One region of the Bradyrhizobium sp. BEA-2-5 genome, then DNA from elsewhere that is predicted to be linked to it. Evidence: predicted binding sites of a transcription regulator. Region 1 holds the regulator's gene; each other region holds the start of a gene.
What was found. Region 1 encodes LexA, which represses DNA repair genes until DNA is damaged. Its sites were predicted from a motif close to TGTTCNNNNTGTGTTCNG; they were not measured.
Positions count from the first base shown of each region.

Region 2: a site for LexA is predicted at 2,491-2,508, ahead of RX327_RS07335 (ribonuclease T2). Genes of this name have one in related genera too.
Region 3: a site for LexA is predicted at 1,425-1,442, ahead of RX327_RS10915 (PA0069 family radical SAM protein). Genes of this name have one in related genera too.
Region 4: a site for LexA is predicted at 2,910-2,927, ahead of RX327_RS14000 (DNA repair protein). Genes of this name have one in related genera too.

Region 1 covers NZ_CP136629.1:4,575,884-4,579,621, forward strand. Annotated here, with positions in the region: gene RX327_RS21380 (HAD family hydrolase) at 1-420, shown strand, start outside; gene glp (gephyrin-like molybdotransferase Glp) at 440-1,651, shown strand; gene lexA (transcriptional repressor LexA) at 1,894-2,595, shown strand; gene RX327_RS21395 (hypothetical protein) at 2,852-3,280, shown strand; gene RX327_RS21400 (hypothetical protein) at 3,426-3,650, shown strand; gene RX327_RS21405 (ComEC/Rec2 family competence protein) at 3,647-3,738, opposite strand, start outside.
Region 2 covers NZ_CP136629.1:1,578,666-1,582,403, forward strand. Annotated here, with positions in the region: gene RX327_RS07325 (cold-shock protein) at 204-416, opposite strand; gene RX327_RS07330 (23S rRNA (adenine(2030)-N(6))-methyltransferase RlmJ) at 678-1,538, opposite strand; gene RX327_RS07335 (ribonuclease T2) at 1,761-2,447, opposite strand; gene RX327_RS07340 (hypothetical protein) at 2,562-3,038, opposite strand; gene RX327_RS07345 (hypothetical protein) at 3,205-3,504, shown strand; gene RX327_RS07350 (DUF3617 domain-containing protein) at 3,548-3,738, shown strand, end outside.
Region 3 covers NZ_CP136629.1:2,339,089-2,342,826, forward strand. Annotated here, with positions in the region: gene RX327_RS10905 (helix-turn-helix domain-containing GNAT family N-acetyltransferase) at 1-658, opposite strand, end outside; gene RX327_RS10910 (glycosyl transferase) at 704-1,273, opposite strand; gene RX327_RS10915 (PA0069 family radical SAM protein) at 1,464-2,630, shown strand; gene RX327_RS10920 (VOC family protein) at 2,752-3,198, shown strand; gene RX327_RS10925 (ribonuclease HII) at 3,293-3,738, shown strand, end outside.
Region 4 covers NZ_CP136629.1:3,021,875-3,025,612, reverse strand. Annotated here, with positions in the region: partial or broken gene RX327_RS14010 (error-prone DNA polymerase) at 1-507, opposite strand, end outside; gene RX327_RS14005 (DNA polymerase Y family protein) at 504-2,153, opposite strand; gene RX327_RS14000 (DNA repair protein) at 2,044-2,838, opposite strand; gene RX327_RS13995 (UdgX family uracil-DNA binding protein) at 3,095-3,738, shown strand, end outside.

The DNA.
Region 1 (3,738 bases):
CGCCTGACGCTCGGCATCAACATCACGGACGCCCAGTTCCTCGAAGGCTGGAATGCGATCTTCACCGGCGAGATGCGGGGCATCGCCCCGCTGCTCGCGGCGGCCGCCAAACGGATGCCGCTTTACGCCTTCTCCAACACCAATCCGGCCCATGTCGCGCATTTCTCGGTCACCCATGCCGAGCTGCTCAGCCATTTCCGCAACGTCTTCCTGTCGTCGAGCATCGGCTTTCGTAAACCCGACGCCGAGGCCTATGATCATGTGGTAAAAGCCATCGGCGTGCCGGCGTCGCGGATCCTGTTTTTCGACGACCTGGCCGCCAATATCGAAGGTGCACGGGCGCGTGGCCTTCATGCTATCCACGTGACATCGACGGATGACGTGGCGAGGGCTTTGACCGCACTTGGTATTGAACATTAGGAATTGAGGAGCTCTGAGCGTGGCCCTGATGCCGGTTGCCGATGCCCTGTCCGCCGTCCTCGCCGGCGCCGAACCGCTGCCGGAGGAGATGGTCGCGCTCGATGAGGCCTACCATCGCGTGCTTGCGCGCGACGTCGCGGCGCGGCGCACGCAGCCACCGCAGGCCATGTCGGCGATGGACGGCTATGCCGTGCGCGCCGCCGATGCGGCCGATCTAAAGGCCCGGCTCAAGGTGATCGGCGAAGTCGCCGCCGGCCGGCCGTTCGAGCGGACGGTCGGCGCCGGCGAGGCGGTGCGGATCTTCACCGGTGGCGTGATCCCGAGCGGTGCCGACGCCGTGATCATCCAGGAAGACACCGCCGTCGACGGCGACCACATCACGATCTCGGAGGCCGCCAGCGTCGGGCGGCACATCCGCCCGGCCGGGGTCGACTTCCGTGAGGGCGAGGTGCTGCTCGCCGGCGGCAGCCGCTTGTCCGACCGCGCGCTGTCGCTGGCGGCCGCCATGAACTATCCGGAACTGGCGGTGCGCCGCCGCCCGAAGGTCGCGGTGCTGGCGACCGGCGACGAGCTGGTGATGCCGGGCTCGCTGCCCGGTCCCGGCCAGATCGTCTATTCCAACGGCTACGCGCTGCGGGCGCTGGCGCGCGCCGAAGGCGCCGAGACCGTCGACCTCGGCGTTGCCGCCGACACGGTGGAGGCGACCACGGCCGGCATCCGCCGGGCACGCGAGGCCGGCGCCGACATCCTGATCACGACGGGTGGTGCCTCGGTCGGCGACCACGATCTGGTCCAGCAGGCGCTCAAGGACGAAGGCATCTCGATGGCGTTCTGGAAGATCGCGATTCGGCCCGGCAAGCCGATGATGCACGGACGGCTCGGCGCAATGCGCGTGATCGGCCTGCCCGGCAATCCCGTGTCGTCCTACGTGTGCGCCTTCCTGTTCATGGTGCCTTTGATTCGCGCCCTGTCGGGCCGTTCAGTGATTCATCATCGCCGCGAGCGCGCCGTGCTGGGCCGCGATCTCGGTGCCAACGACCAGCGCGAGGACTATCTGCGTGCGCGCCTCGAAGCGCGCGAGGACGGCACGCTGATCGCAACCCCGGTGACGCAGCAGGACTCGTCGCTGCTCGGGAATCTCGCTGCGGCACGGGCACTTCTCGTGCGTCCGCCGTTTGCGGCGGCTGCCGTCAAAGGCAGCGAATGCGAGATCCTGACACTGCCCGAATAGGGTTTTCGAGCCCCGCCGATTGTGCGTTGCCCGACACGTTCACCGTAAATTAAGCAGTTGCGGAACACATATCGAACATATAGTGTCCGTTCATGATTTGTTTCGAGTACTGGTGTCTACAATCGGGAAGCCGCGTGGAAGCAGGTGCATTGAGCACACGCTCCTGAGGTCAGGCCCGGCCTGCAGGCCCCACCAGAAGAGTCTCGGAATTGAACGACATCAACCGGGGGATTTTGGTCGAGATGTTGACGCGCAAACAATACGAGCTTCTGCGATTCATCAGCGAACGTCTGAAGGAAAGCGGCGTGCCGCCGTCCTTCGACGAGATGAAGGATGCGCTCGACCTGCGCTCGAAGTCAGGCATCCACCGCCTGATCACTGCGCTCGAGGAGCGCGGCTTCATCCGCCGCCTGCCCAACCGCGCCCGCGCCATCGAGGTGATCAAGCTGCCCGAGCTGCAGGCCGCCGCCGGCAGTCGCCGCGGCTTCACGCCGAGCGTCATCGAGGGCACTCTCGGCCGGCGCGCCAGCACGCCGCCGATTGCCGAGGACGACGGCAAGCGTCCCGTCGCGGTGCCCGTGATGGGCCGCATCGCGGCCGGCACGCCGATCGAGGCGCTGCAGACCCGCAGCCACACCATCAGCGTGCCGCCCGACATGCTCGGCTCGGGCGAGCACTACGCGCTCGAAGTGCGCGGCGATTCGATGGTCGAGGCCGGCATCCTCGACGGCGACATGGCGCTGATCCAGCGCAACGAGAGCGCCGACACCGGCGACATCGTGGTGGCGCTGATCGACGACGAGGAAGCCACGCTCAAGCGCTTCCGCCGCCGCGGGGCCTCTATCGCGCTCGAGCCCGCCAATGCCGCCTATGAGGTTCGCATTCTTCCGCCGAACCGCGTGAAGATTCAGGGCAAGCTGATCGGGCTTTACCGCAAGTACTGAATTGCAAATACTTGCGGCGGCCGGGAACGAGCAACACGTCGGATCGTTCCTTGCATGATAGTGTAGCGTACGGCCTGCCCGATGCGCTCCGATACCTCTCGCGCAGCGTCGCGTGTTTGTGATCGGAGCGATCTCGGACCAGTCGTACAATCGCCCAGAAACGAGCAGACGCTCGTTCGCTATCGTCCACTCTGGTAGAGGCCCTAATGCCTCAAGGAGAGGCACGGGTCGCTACCTCGAAATGAGGAGCCATCCGATGTGTGACTATAGTCTGCACGCCGTGGCATCGCGCCCCGCCATTGTCGGAGAGACGCTGATCACGACGACGTTCCGCGGCACGTCGACCCGCGGCTTTGCTTCGGAGAACGATCCCACTGTCGCGGTCTGCATGCTGCCGGGCACCGAGCTCGCTTTCGCCGAGAACGTTCGCTACGACAGCCGCTGGATCTGGACCAAGACGCTGAACTATCGCGTCGGCGTGTTCAACGAAGTCGAGCCCGACGTGCCCGATCGGCATCATGACGCGGTCGAATTCCCCGACGGCAGCCATGTGCTGGTGACCCAGCTGGTCGAGGGACAGCGCGTCAGCGTGCTGCAATTGCCGGCACTGCATCCGCCGGTCGAGCAGAAGCCGAAGGTTGCGGAGCGGCGGCCCTCCGCATTCGCAACGCTGTTTTTGGGTTGAGCGCATCTTCGCCGCGGAATGAGCTGTTCGGCGGCGGATGACCTAAGCAATTTCGGGCGACCCCGGACTCCCGCTTCCGGGGCGCAGAAGGAGATTTGCGTCGGCCGGCGCCTTGGCGCATCATCGGGCACGGAGGACGTGCGCGGTGGTCGATAAGGTCACATGGCAAAAGGCTGGACGCGTCACGCAACCGGGCCGCTACCTGTTCCGGTTCGGTTGGCTGACGGTAACGGCCGACGACCTGAAAGTCTGGGAGCAATTTCCCGAGGCTTCCTTTACTCTCGTCAAGAAGCCTGACGCCCCCGACTCCGACGAATATCATCTCGGCCTGTTCGAGCTGCCGAGCGCCCCCTCGCCAGACCACAGCTAATCATCGCCCTGCAGATCGGTCTCGGCCGGCGTCGCATCCACCGCAGGCCGCGGCGCGGCGGCGGGCGCGCGCAGCGTCGTCTCGCTCT
Region 2 (3,738 bases), 3.0 Mb from region 1:
TCTCAACGTCGCGCACGGCCGTATACACGCCGCGGCGTCCGCGAATCCAATCGGTGGGCCGCACGTATGGGATATGCGGCACCGCCAGTCGCGTCCGCATCATGCAGGTGGTCATCCAGCGAGCGCCAGCCGCGCTCGGCAGTCAGCTCACACGCAACGCCTCATTCGGTGTTCATCCCGAGCCCGCGCATCGCGAGCGCTCGTCATGAGACCACCAGGTTGACCGCCTTCGGGCCTTTCCCCTTCTTGTCCGGTTCGACTTCGAAAGTGATACGCTGTCCTTCGGCAAGGTCCTTCAGTCCCGCCCGCTCCACAGCGGTGATGTGAACGAAGACATCGCGACCGCCGTCGTCAGGCTTGATGAAGCCGTAGCCGCGCTCGCCGTTGAAGAACTTGACCGTTCCCGTCATGGCCATCGGGAAACTCCCCCCCCGTATTGCTCCACCGCCACGCGCACGCCGCGTAGCGGTTGACCGACATTCGCTTGTCGGAAGCTTGGCCACCTGAACAGCCCGGCGTCACGCCGCCGGTCTGCCTGGATTTTATTTCGGCCTTGTCACTCCGCCGCAACCATTCGCGGAAGCGGAACGTAAAGCCAGTCGTAACAGGATGAGCATAATACGGTTCCGCGCAAATTGCCTATGCTCAAAATTGAACTTTTCAGTAGGAGGTGTCGATCATGGCTTAGGCGTCTCGAGTTTGAAGCGTCCCGCGCCGCCTTGACCGAGCGGCTTCTCGAGTTCGGGCAGGATGATCTTCAACTCATTCGCCAGCGTCCACGGCGGATTCACCAGCAAAAGACCTGTGGAAACGAGGCCTGCGCCTGCTTCTTGCGGTGCCACACTGAATTCCAATCGCAGGCATTTGCCGGCGGGCCGGCTGCTTGCTGCTGCAGCAGCCACACTGCGCGTTAGCTCATCGGTGGCTCTCCGGGTTTTTACGGGGTACCACAAAAGATACGAGCCGGTTGGCCACTTCGCGTACGCTTCCGTGAAAGCACTGGCCAGCCGCTCAAACTCGTCCTTCGCTTCGAACGGCGGATCGATCAGCACCAGGCCGCGCCGTTCGTTCGGCGGCACGAATGCGGGCAGCGCCATCCAGCCGTCGAGATCGACGACGCGCGCTTGCGCGTCGCGTCGCAAGGCGTCGATCAGTTGTTTGCGCGCCGTCGGTTCGATCTCGCAGGCGGTGAGGCGATCTTGCGGACGCAGCAGCGCCCGCGCGATCAACGGCGAACCGGGATAGGCTTTCAGCTCGCCTTTCGGATTGAATGCTCTGACGATGTCGAGATAGGGCGCGATCAGCGGCAATGCCTTGTCGGAGAGCCGCGCCTGCAGCAGCCGCGCAATGCCGGTCAGCCATTCGCCGCCCCGGCGCGCCTCGTCGCTGTCGAGATCGTAGAGGCCGGCGCCGGCATGGGTGTCGATGACGCGGAACGCCGCCGGCTTGTCCTGCAGATAAGTGAGGATGCGCGCCAGCACGATGTGCTTGATGACATCGGCGAAGCTGCCGGCGTGGAAGGCGTGGCGGTAGTTCATGTGATGATCGTGCTACGCTCCCAAAGGGTGCGCATGTTGTACTCGTCATGCCCGGGCTTGTCCCGGCCTTCGCTAAAGCGTCGGCGGGGTTGACATCCGAGCTCGGCGAAGCCGGCTCCCGGGCATCTGCGCCTTATCTGGCTTGTTTCGCGACGGCGCAGGTGGCGGGGACGTTCTGCGCGGCGACGCGCGGCGCGGGTCTGCCGGCCATGACGCAGAGCGTCAGCCGCCGCGAACCGGCGGCATCGTCACCTGGTCGCGGCGGCAGGCGCGGCGCTCGATCTCGTCGCAGGCGCGGAATTGCAGGTCCTTGCTGAGGCAGATGCGGACCTCGCTGAGCCGCTTGCTGTCGCAGGTCACCGAGATCGCGGAGTTGCTGAGGCCCGGATTGACCTTGATGAACGCCGTCTCCAGCTCGTCGGGCGCGACCGTCTTCGGCTCCGACAATTGCAGGAATTCCTCGGGGATCTTCACCGTGGCGCGAGCCTTGCGGATGGCTTCGAAATAGGCGCGCTCGCCGAGACCGGAGCAGGTGCCGTGCTTGTCCCACTCGTTGTAGATCAGCCCGGGCGCCGGCATCAGGTCGAGCATCGAGCTCATGATGCTGCGGGCGAGTCGCGGCGAGGGCCGCTGGCAGTATTCCGGAAAGCCCCGCTCATATTGCGGCCACAGGCCGTGCACCACGAAGGAATAGGGCCGTCCGCCGCACTGTGCCTGCGTGCCGCGGCCGTTGTTGCCGCGCTCGCTCGCCTCTTCGCAGAACGAGGGCGACCACGACAGCGCGAGCACATAGAAGTCGAATTCGCCCGGCGCATTCTGGCGGCGATCCTGGGCCGAGGCTCCAACCGCACTGCACAGAATAATGGCAACCGAAATCAAAAATCGGGAAATTGTGTCCAACCGAGGCATCAACCCGCTCCCTCACTCGACCGCCCGGAGCCTAGCAGGCCGCGAGAACATTTCAAGAACAAAAAGCCGCCGTCCAAATGGCGGCGGCTCCTGCATTAGCAATCTGGTCGGAGATCAGGGCCGCGCGGCCTTGCAGGACGGGTTATAGGCCCAGTTGCGGTCGAGCCCCGCGACGCACCATTCGACGCCCTGATTGATGCTGGCAAAGCCGCCGTCCTCGATGATCGAGAAGTGCACCTTGCGCACCTTGCCGTCATTGAGCAGGGCCTCGCCGGTGCAAAAGCGGCGCGGAATGTTGTCGGACTGCCAGGGTCGGAAGGCGGTTTCGTGAATCCCGTTGAAGCCGGTGATCACGAGCGGCGAATTCCAGAAGGTGGCCTCCTTTTCCTGGAATTGCGTGCTGATGACCGTCAGGGCCTTCTCGCATGGGGCCACATTGCCGTCATAGCGCGGGCCGGACAGCCAGAAGTTCATTTCGAGCGGATTGGCGGCCTGGGCCGTACCCCCGAAAGCCAGCAGGCTGACCACGAGTGCGGCGCCGAGGCCGAGCTTGCGGCCGAGTTTATTGCGGGAGTTGAACAGGTTGCGCATGGGAATCCACCCGATTATCCGATGCCGCGGACGGTGCCGTGAAGCCCCGGCTAGGTCAAGTGCAGGGCGGCAACACCTGCGGAGAAGTCCACTTTGGGGAGCCGGCTCGTTCTTTTCACGGTCGCCGGCGCACTCTATGTTGGCTCGAAGCGAAATGGAGTCTGCGATGCGAAGGAAATTGGCCGCGTGCCTGGTTGCCGTTTGCGGGATGCTGGCCGTTGTGCCGGCGCGAGCGGATTGGATGCAGCCGGTGCCGCCGTTCAAGGGCAACGACACCGGCGGGATCATCGCCTATTCGATGGCGACCCAGGTCGACGCGCGTCAGGTCGCGGTCGATCACTGCGCACGCTACGGCAAGGTCGCCAAATTCCTCGCGGTGCAGAACTATCCGGGCGGCTACATCTCTTTCGCCTGTCGCTGGGTGCCCTATGGCGCGGCCCAGAGGCCGCTGCGCACGCTCTACTGAGCGCGTACCAGATCTTTCGATCGTTCAGCCGGGAGCCGACCGCATGACCCGACAGCTTGCCTTGTTTGGTTCGGCTGTGTGCCTTGTCCTGTCCGCTGGCGCCGCAAGTGCCGTCGACCTGCCGATCCGCAAGGCCGGTCTTTGGGAGATGAAGCTGGTCACGACCGGCTCGCCGGTGCCCGAGATGACCATGCAGCACTGCACCGACGAGACCGTCGACAGGGAGATGAGCGC
Region 3 (3,738 bases), 2.2 Mb from region 1:
CCGGCTCGCCGCCCAATTCCGCGATCCAGCAGTGCTCGCGCGCGGGATCGAACGATCGCAGAAACTGCGCGCAGATCTCGGCCACCAACGCCTCGTAGCTGATGTCCCAGCCATATTCCTCCACGTAGGCTTGTCCCTGTCGGGAGACGACCCAGCCCATGTCGCCGACGCGATGGCTGCGCAACATGAAGCCGACCGGTTTCTCGGCCGGCGGCTCCAGCGATTGCTCGATCGTGCCCATCGCGCGCACCACCGCGGCGCGACGGTCGCTGTCCATCTGCTTCAATAGCGCCCCGACCTCGCTGCGCGAGCGGCGGTCGAGATCGGCGGCTGCGGTGCGGCCCTTGGCCGTGAGGGCCACCTCGTTGACGCGCTTGTCGGCCTTAGACGGCTTGCGCGTCACGATCTGGCGCCTTTGCAGCGCCGCCAGCGTGCGGCTGACGAAGCCGGCATCGAGGTCGAGATCGCGCACCAGATCGGTTGCGGTGCAATTTTCGCGATGCGCGAGCTCGTAGATGATCCGCGCTTCCTGCAGCGTGAATGTCGAGTGCAGCAGCTTCGGCTCGATGATGCCGAGCTTGCGGGTATAGAACCGGCTGAAGCCGCGGACCGCGGCGACCTGGCTCTCAAGCGTGGTGTCATGGGAATTTGATTTCATCAAATATATTATTTGACGGAATCAAATAATCCGCAAGCGCTTTGTTCAGGCCACCATGATCCGGCTCCGCAGCATGGTGCGGGAGGAGCGGCCGAGCCGGCGCAGCAGGCGCGCCTCGGAGCGACGGGCGTCGGGCCGGTAGCCGCCGATCCGCTCGTAATGCTCGCGGGCGATCAGGAGCCCTTGTTCGGCCGAGGGACCGGTGATCATCCGGGCGACGAATTTGAGGCCGTCGCGCAGGCCCGGGTCGGTGTAGGGCGCGCGGGCGTAGCGGAAGATGCCGGCGCGGTCCTTGCCGCTCGCCGCCACCATCTGGATGAACTGGGTGGTTTCCTCGATCCAGCCGGTTTCCAGCACGGCGCCTGCGGGAAGGAACATCAGCCAGGGCGATCGGGCCTGGAGCGCGCCTGCCGCAAGCGCCGCGGCGCGCGTGCCCTCGAAGCGCAGGAAGCGGCAGCCGGCGACGTCGGCGACGCGCTCCATCACGTCGCTGTTGCTGCGGTCGACCAGCAGCACTTCGCGGATGACGCCCGCGGCCGCGCCCGGCACCAGCGCCGCCAACGTTGCGACCGCGGTGCGCTCGACGCCGTCGGTTGGAATGATCACGCTCAGCATGATTTTGAGGCTTCGATGGCTCAAGCGGTGGAGAAACTCAGGCCGTGTTATCACCTTGTCATATTCAAAGCAGCCTGTTCGCCTGCAGATTCAAAGCAGCCTGTTCGCCTGCAGAATTTTCTAGCGAGGTTCTGTGGAATTTCTGCGTTCGTGTTCTTGATTTGTTCTAACGCTGTGCTAGCTTCAAAGCATGAGCCGAGCATCCTCTCATGCCCTCAAGCACCCGCCGGTAACGGCGCCCTCCGATAACCCGGCGGGTGCACCCACCCCTTTTCCCGAGCTTGCGGTCGCGATCGAGCGCGAGCGGCGGCGCGGCCGGGGCGCGCAATCCAATGCCAGCGGCCGCTACGAGGCCGAGGCGCGCGTCGCTTTCGATGACGGCTGGCAGAGCCTGGAAGAGCTGCCGCCGTTCAAGACCAGTATCGGTGTCGACACCTCGCGCAAGGTGATCACCCGCAACGATTCCCCAGACATCGGCTTCGACCGCTCGATCAATCCCTATCGCGGCTGCGAGCACGGCTGCGTCTACTGCTTCGCCCGACCGACGCATGCCTATCTCGGCCTCTCGCCGGGGCTGGATTTCGAGTCGAAGCTGTTCGTGAAGCCCGAGGCGCCGGCGCTGCTCGAGAAGGAGCTCGCCGCCCCCGGCTACGAACCCAGGATGATCGCGATCGGCACCAACACCGATCCCTACCAGCCGATCGAGCGCGAGCGAAAGATCATGCGCGGAATCCTCGAGGTGCTGGAACGCGCCAGCCATCCGGTCGGCATCGTCACCAAATCTGCGCTGGTGGTGCGCGACATCGACATTCTGGCGCGGATGGCCAAGCGCAACCTCGCCAAGGTCGCGATTTCGGTCACCTCGCTCGATCCGAAGCTCGCGCGCACCATGGAGCCGCGCGCCGCGACGCCGCCGAAGCGGCTGGAGGCGCTGAAGCTGCTCTCGGAGGCCGGCATTCCGACCACGGTGATGGTCGCGCCCGTGATCCCCGCGCTGAATGATTCCGAGATCGAGCGCATCCTCGATGCCGCCGCCCATGCCGGCGTCAAGGAAGCCTCCTATGTGCTGCTGCGGCTGCCGTTGGAGGTCCGCGATCTCTTTCGCGAATGGCTGATGGCGAACTATCCGGACCGCTATCGCCACGTCTTCACCCTGATTCGCGACATGCGCGGCGGGCGCGACTACGATGCGAAATGGGGCGAGCGGATGAAGGGCACCGGCCCGATGGCCTGGACCATCGGCCGCCGCTTCGAGATCGCCTGCGACAGGCTCGGCCTCAACAAGCGGCGCTCCAAGCTGACCATCGATCACTTTGCGCGGCCGAAGCGGAACGGCGATCAGCTCAGCCTGTTCTAGGCGAGGGCGTAGCCCGGATGGAGCGCAGCGAAATCCGGGGTCCCGTGTTAGCGGCTGAAGCTTTCCCGGATTGCGCTTCGCTCCATCCGGGCTACGAACATAACAATAAGTGAGTGCAAACATGAGTAACACCCCGACCGCACGCTTCACCGTCCTCACGCTCGGCGTCAGCGACATGCGCGCCAGCATCGGCTTTTATGAGTCGCTTGGCTTCACCAGGAAGATGCGCGCGACCGGCGAGGAGGTCGCCTTCTTCGAGACCGGCGGCACCGTGCTCGGCCTGTTCCCGTGGCATCTGCTCGCCGCCGATGCCGGGCTGCCGGATCAGCCACGGCCGTTAGCGTTCCGCGGCGTCGCGATCGCCTGGAACTGCAACGACGACGCCGAGGTCGATCGTGTGATGGCGTTCGCGCTGTCGAAAGGCGCCAGGCTGCTGAAGCCCGCGCAGCCCACCAGCTATGGCGGCTATTGCGGCTATTTCGGCGATCCCGACGGCCACGCCTGGGAAGTGGTGCGCGCGCCGGGCTTTGAGGTTCGCGACGACCGCCGGGTGTCAATTCCCGATTAGAGCGCCGATCCCGATTGGAGCGGCGGATTGAATAGCGGGGAAGGGCGCCAGGTTCCCGGTTGCGCCACGGGCCGGGCTTGATCACCATCCCGGTATGATTCGGGACAAGTCCAGCGGCACGTCCAAGACCGCGTCGAAGAGGAAACCGGCCGAGCCGGCCAAGCCGGACAAGCGCGTCATCGTGGTGACGCGGCCGAGCTTCCGCCGCGAGCGGGCGCTGATCAAGCGCGGCATCTGGCCGGTTGCCGGCTGCGACGAGGCCGGCCGCGGCCCGCTGGCCGGTCCCGTGGTGGCCGCCGCCGTGGTGCTGGACCCAAATCGGATTCCCAAGGGGCTCGATGATTCGAAGCGGCTGACCGTCGAGCGCCGCGAGGAACTGTTCGAGGAAATCTGCGCGACAGCAGCGTTCTCGGTCGCGGTGGCGTCACGGGCGCGGATCGACCGCGACAACATCCTGCGTGCCTCGCTGTGGGCGCTGAAGCGCGCCGTGGTGGCACTGCCCGAGACGCCCAGGCACGTCTTCGTCGACGGCCGCGACCG
Region 4 (3,738 bases), 1.6 Mb from region 1:
ATAGAGCAGGCTTGCGGCGAGCCAGACGCCGTCGGCGGCGCTTGCCTTCAGTTGCGCAAGCAGATCGAGCGCATCGGCAGCCTCGAACCGATGCGGCAGCGCCAGCACCAGGAGCTGACCCTCGACGAAGTCGAGGAGGTCGGCGAGCTTCAGATGGCATTCGCCCTTCTCGATCCGCATGATGTCGTCGCCGCGCTTGCCCCGGGTGAGAAGCTGGCACAGACGGCCATAGGCGGCGCGGTCGCGCGGATAGACCAGGATGTCGGGCGTGCCGTCGACGAAGACGATGCGCGCGCCGATCAGCAGCTTTGGCGGATGGGCGACCTTCTCGCTGTCGAGCTCCTTGTAGGCCCGCACCACGCCGGCGAGCGTGTTGTGATCGGCAATGCCGATCGCGGGGACGCCGAGGATGCTGGCCTGATGCACATAGGCGCGCGGATCCGAGCCGCCGCGCAGGAAGGAGAAGTTCGTGGTGATGCCGATCTCGGCATACGCAGGCGTGGTCATGCGAAGAGACCGTGCACATACCAGTTGGGGGAAACGGGCTTGCCTTCCTCGTCCCGCAGCTCGCTCTCGTAGAGACCGTCGCGAAAGATCCAGAAGCGCAGACCTTCGGCATCCTCGATGCGGAAATAGTCCCGCGTCAGCTGCTTGCCGTCCTGCTGCCACCATTCCATGGCGATGCGCTCGGGCCCCTCCACCCGCACCACCGCATGCAGCGCGCGGCGCCAGGTGAATTGATGCGGCGGACCATCCGGCACGGTCGCGAACGGCACCTTGATCGGTTCGGGCCGCTCGAACAGCCTAAGCGGACGCAGCGGCGGTTCGCCGGCGACGCGCTCCGGCCAGGCGGCGGCGCCCGCCGCGGCCAGATGATGCTGCGCCGGCAGCGCCAGCGCCGATCGCTCGGGGACGTGGCTTTCGAGCGGCAGATGCACGACGACGCGCTTTCCCCCGATGCGCGCGGCGATGCGGTCGATCAGTGCCGAGAGCTCGTCATTATCGTGTATGGTGGCGTCGAGATCGCGCTGCTGCTGTACCACGATCTCGGTACGTCCTGCGGCGAGGCGAATGAGATCGAAGCCGAAGCCGGGATCGAGGGGATCGGCGAGCGCATCGAGGCGTTCGCGGAACAGCCGGTCGATCACGGCGCTTCGCGTCACCGGACGTCCGGTCTCGACCGTGATCGCGCGCACCACGCCGTCGGTGCGGAAGAAGCTCGCTTCCAGCTGCCGCGCACCCTTGCCCTGCTTGTCCATCGCCGCAACCAGCATCTTGGCGAGGCTTGACAGCGTCATCGCGATCATGGTGTCGGTCGCGATCGGCTCGGCGAAGCGCTTTTCCACGATGTAATCGGGCAGCGGTTTGCGCGGATTGATCGGCGCATCGCCCTGTCCCAGCGCGTGGCCAAGCAGGGTGGTGAAAGCCGCACCGAACCGCGCCGAGATTTCATGCGGCGCGCGCGAGGCGACATCGCCGATGGTCTTCAGGCCGGCGCGGCGCAAGCCGGTCGTGACAGCGGCATCGGCACCGAGCGCCGACACCGGCAGTGGACCGACCGCCGCTGCTTCCTCGCCATCGGCGACGATCTTGCCCGAGGCGGTGCGCGTCAGCGTACGCGCCGCGATCGAGGTGCCGGCAATCGCCGCGCTGACGGCAAAGCCGCGCCGACTCAGCGCCCCCGTCACGATCTGCAGCAGCGCGCGCTCACCGCCGAACAGATGCGCGCAGCCGGTGATGTCGAGGAACAGCCCGTGCGGCGCGTCGAGCGCCACCAGCGGCGTGAAGCGGTCGCACCAGTCGGCGACATCGCTGAGCGTCTTCAGATCGGCGGCGGGATCGGCATCATAGACCGTGAGCTCCGGACAGATCGCCCGCGCATTGGCGAGCGGCAGCCCGATCGACAGCCCGGCGCGCACCGCGGCCTCGTCGACGGCATGCAGCAGGATCGCATTGTGGTCTTTTGCGACGACGACGCTGGGGAGTTCTGCTTTCTTCGCCTCTCCCGCTTGCGGGAGAGGGAGCCCTGCCACCTCCCGTGCATCAGCTTGCGAGGCGATGTCCTGCGCGAGCTTGCGTTTGATGCGGTCGATGGGCAGGCGCGGCAGCCACAGGCTGAGGATACGTCGACGGTTCACTGAACTGGCACTCATCACAATTCCATTCCATGATCCACCGGCCGCAGGGGCCATGACGATTGCGCAAGAGTTCGGCATCGAAGCGCGGCGCGCCCCACACGCTCGCGGCATTGCCCGGCGGCGAATGCGCCGCGCGCACGATCCAGCGCGTCTCCGCGGTCGAGGGGATCGCCGTCGCCGCGATCCGCAGCACCAGCGCGGTGACGCCGGAGGCTTGCGCGGCCAGGGTCAATTTGCGGCTGGCGACGAGATCGAGCTGGCGCGCCTCGCCCCAGAGCTCGAGCACGACGGCGCCCAGCGCGTCGCAGGCGAGCGCATCGGCCGAGGTGCGCAGCGCGCTCTCGACATCGGCGGCGCGCACCATCACCACGCGGCGCGGATCGAGGCCGAGCTCTTTGAGCCCACTCATCGACAGCGCGCCTGTTTCCACTTCCGAAAAATCCTGCCGCACCCACAGCAGCGGCTTGCGTGCCGACAGCCGTCCGGCGAGCCCCGCGATGAAGCCGGTCGCCGCGCCGCCTTGATGGCCGGCCGCGAACACCTCGTGCAATGCGGCCGGCGCAAGCCCGCCGCGCAGCATCGCATCCGCGATCGTATGGCCGAGCGCGACGCGGTTCGGCATCGCCGCATCCGATGGCGCCTCGATGCGCGCGATGCTGCCGCGCAGAGACGCAAGCGTACCCATGCGTGCGCCGTTCATATGCGCCGCTCCTTCAACTTGAAAATTTGAGGTCGTCACTGCCTGAACAAAGAACCAGCGGCTGGCTCATTTGTTCATGATATGTTCTAATATAAAGCTAACAGGGCCCGCGGAGTCAATCGGATTGGTGAGCTCATCGATTCATAAGTGGAATCAATGGGATTCAGCAGCCGCCGAACCGGACGGGCCCTGATCTTCCGCAGTGTCAGGCACGCAGGCCCCGAAAATGGCGGCGTGACGGAAACGGAGCAATCGCATGCGCATCATCGTGCTCGACAACGACACCGATTTCGAGGGCTGGCGCAAGGCCGCGCGGCGATTGGCGCTGAACGATGTGAAGCCCGCGGAGATCACATGGACCGTACGCAGCGACGACGAATTGTCGTCGGCATCCTGCATGAATGAATTGCCGGATACGCCGCAGGCGCGGTTCAATGTGTCGGCCAAATTCGTCGAGCTCGCAAAGGCCGCGATCCTGCATCGCAGTGACGAACGCTTTGCCCTGCTCTATCGCCTGCTGTGGCGGCTGCGCAGCCATCACGATCTGCTCAGTGCGACCGATGATCCCGATGTCGCCGAGGTCCACGCGATGGCGCGCGCGGTCTATGTCGATATCGACAGGATGCATGCGCATCTGCGCTTCCGCGAGATCGGCCGGGAACGCGAGGCGCATTACGTCGCCTGGTTCGAGCCTGAGCATCATATCGTCGAGCTCGCTGCGCCGTTCTTCGCCAAGCGATTTGCCGACATGCCCTGGTCGATCCTGACACCGGACCTCTGCGCGCATTGGGATGGGCACGCGATCTCGATCACGCCGGGCGTCGCCAAATCCGAAGTACCGACCGAGGACCGGCTCGAGGAGGCGTGGCGGCGTCACGACAACGGCCGCTTCAATCCCGC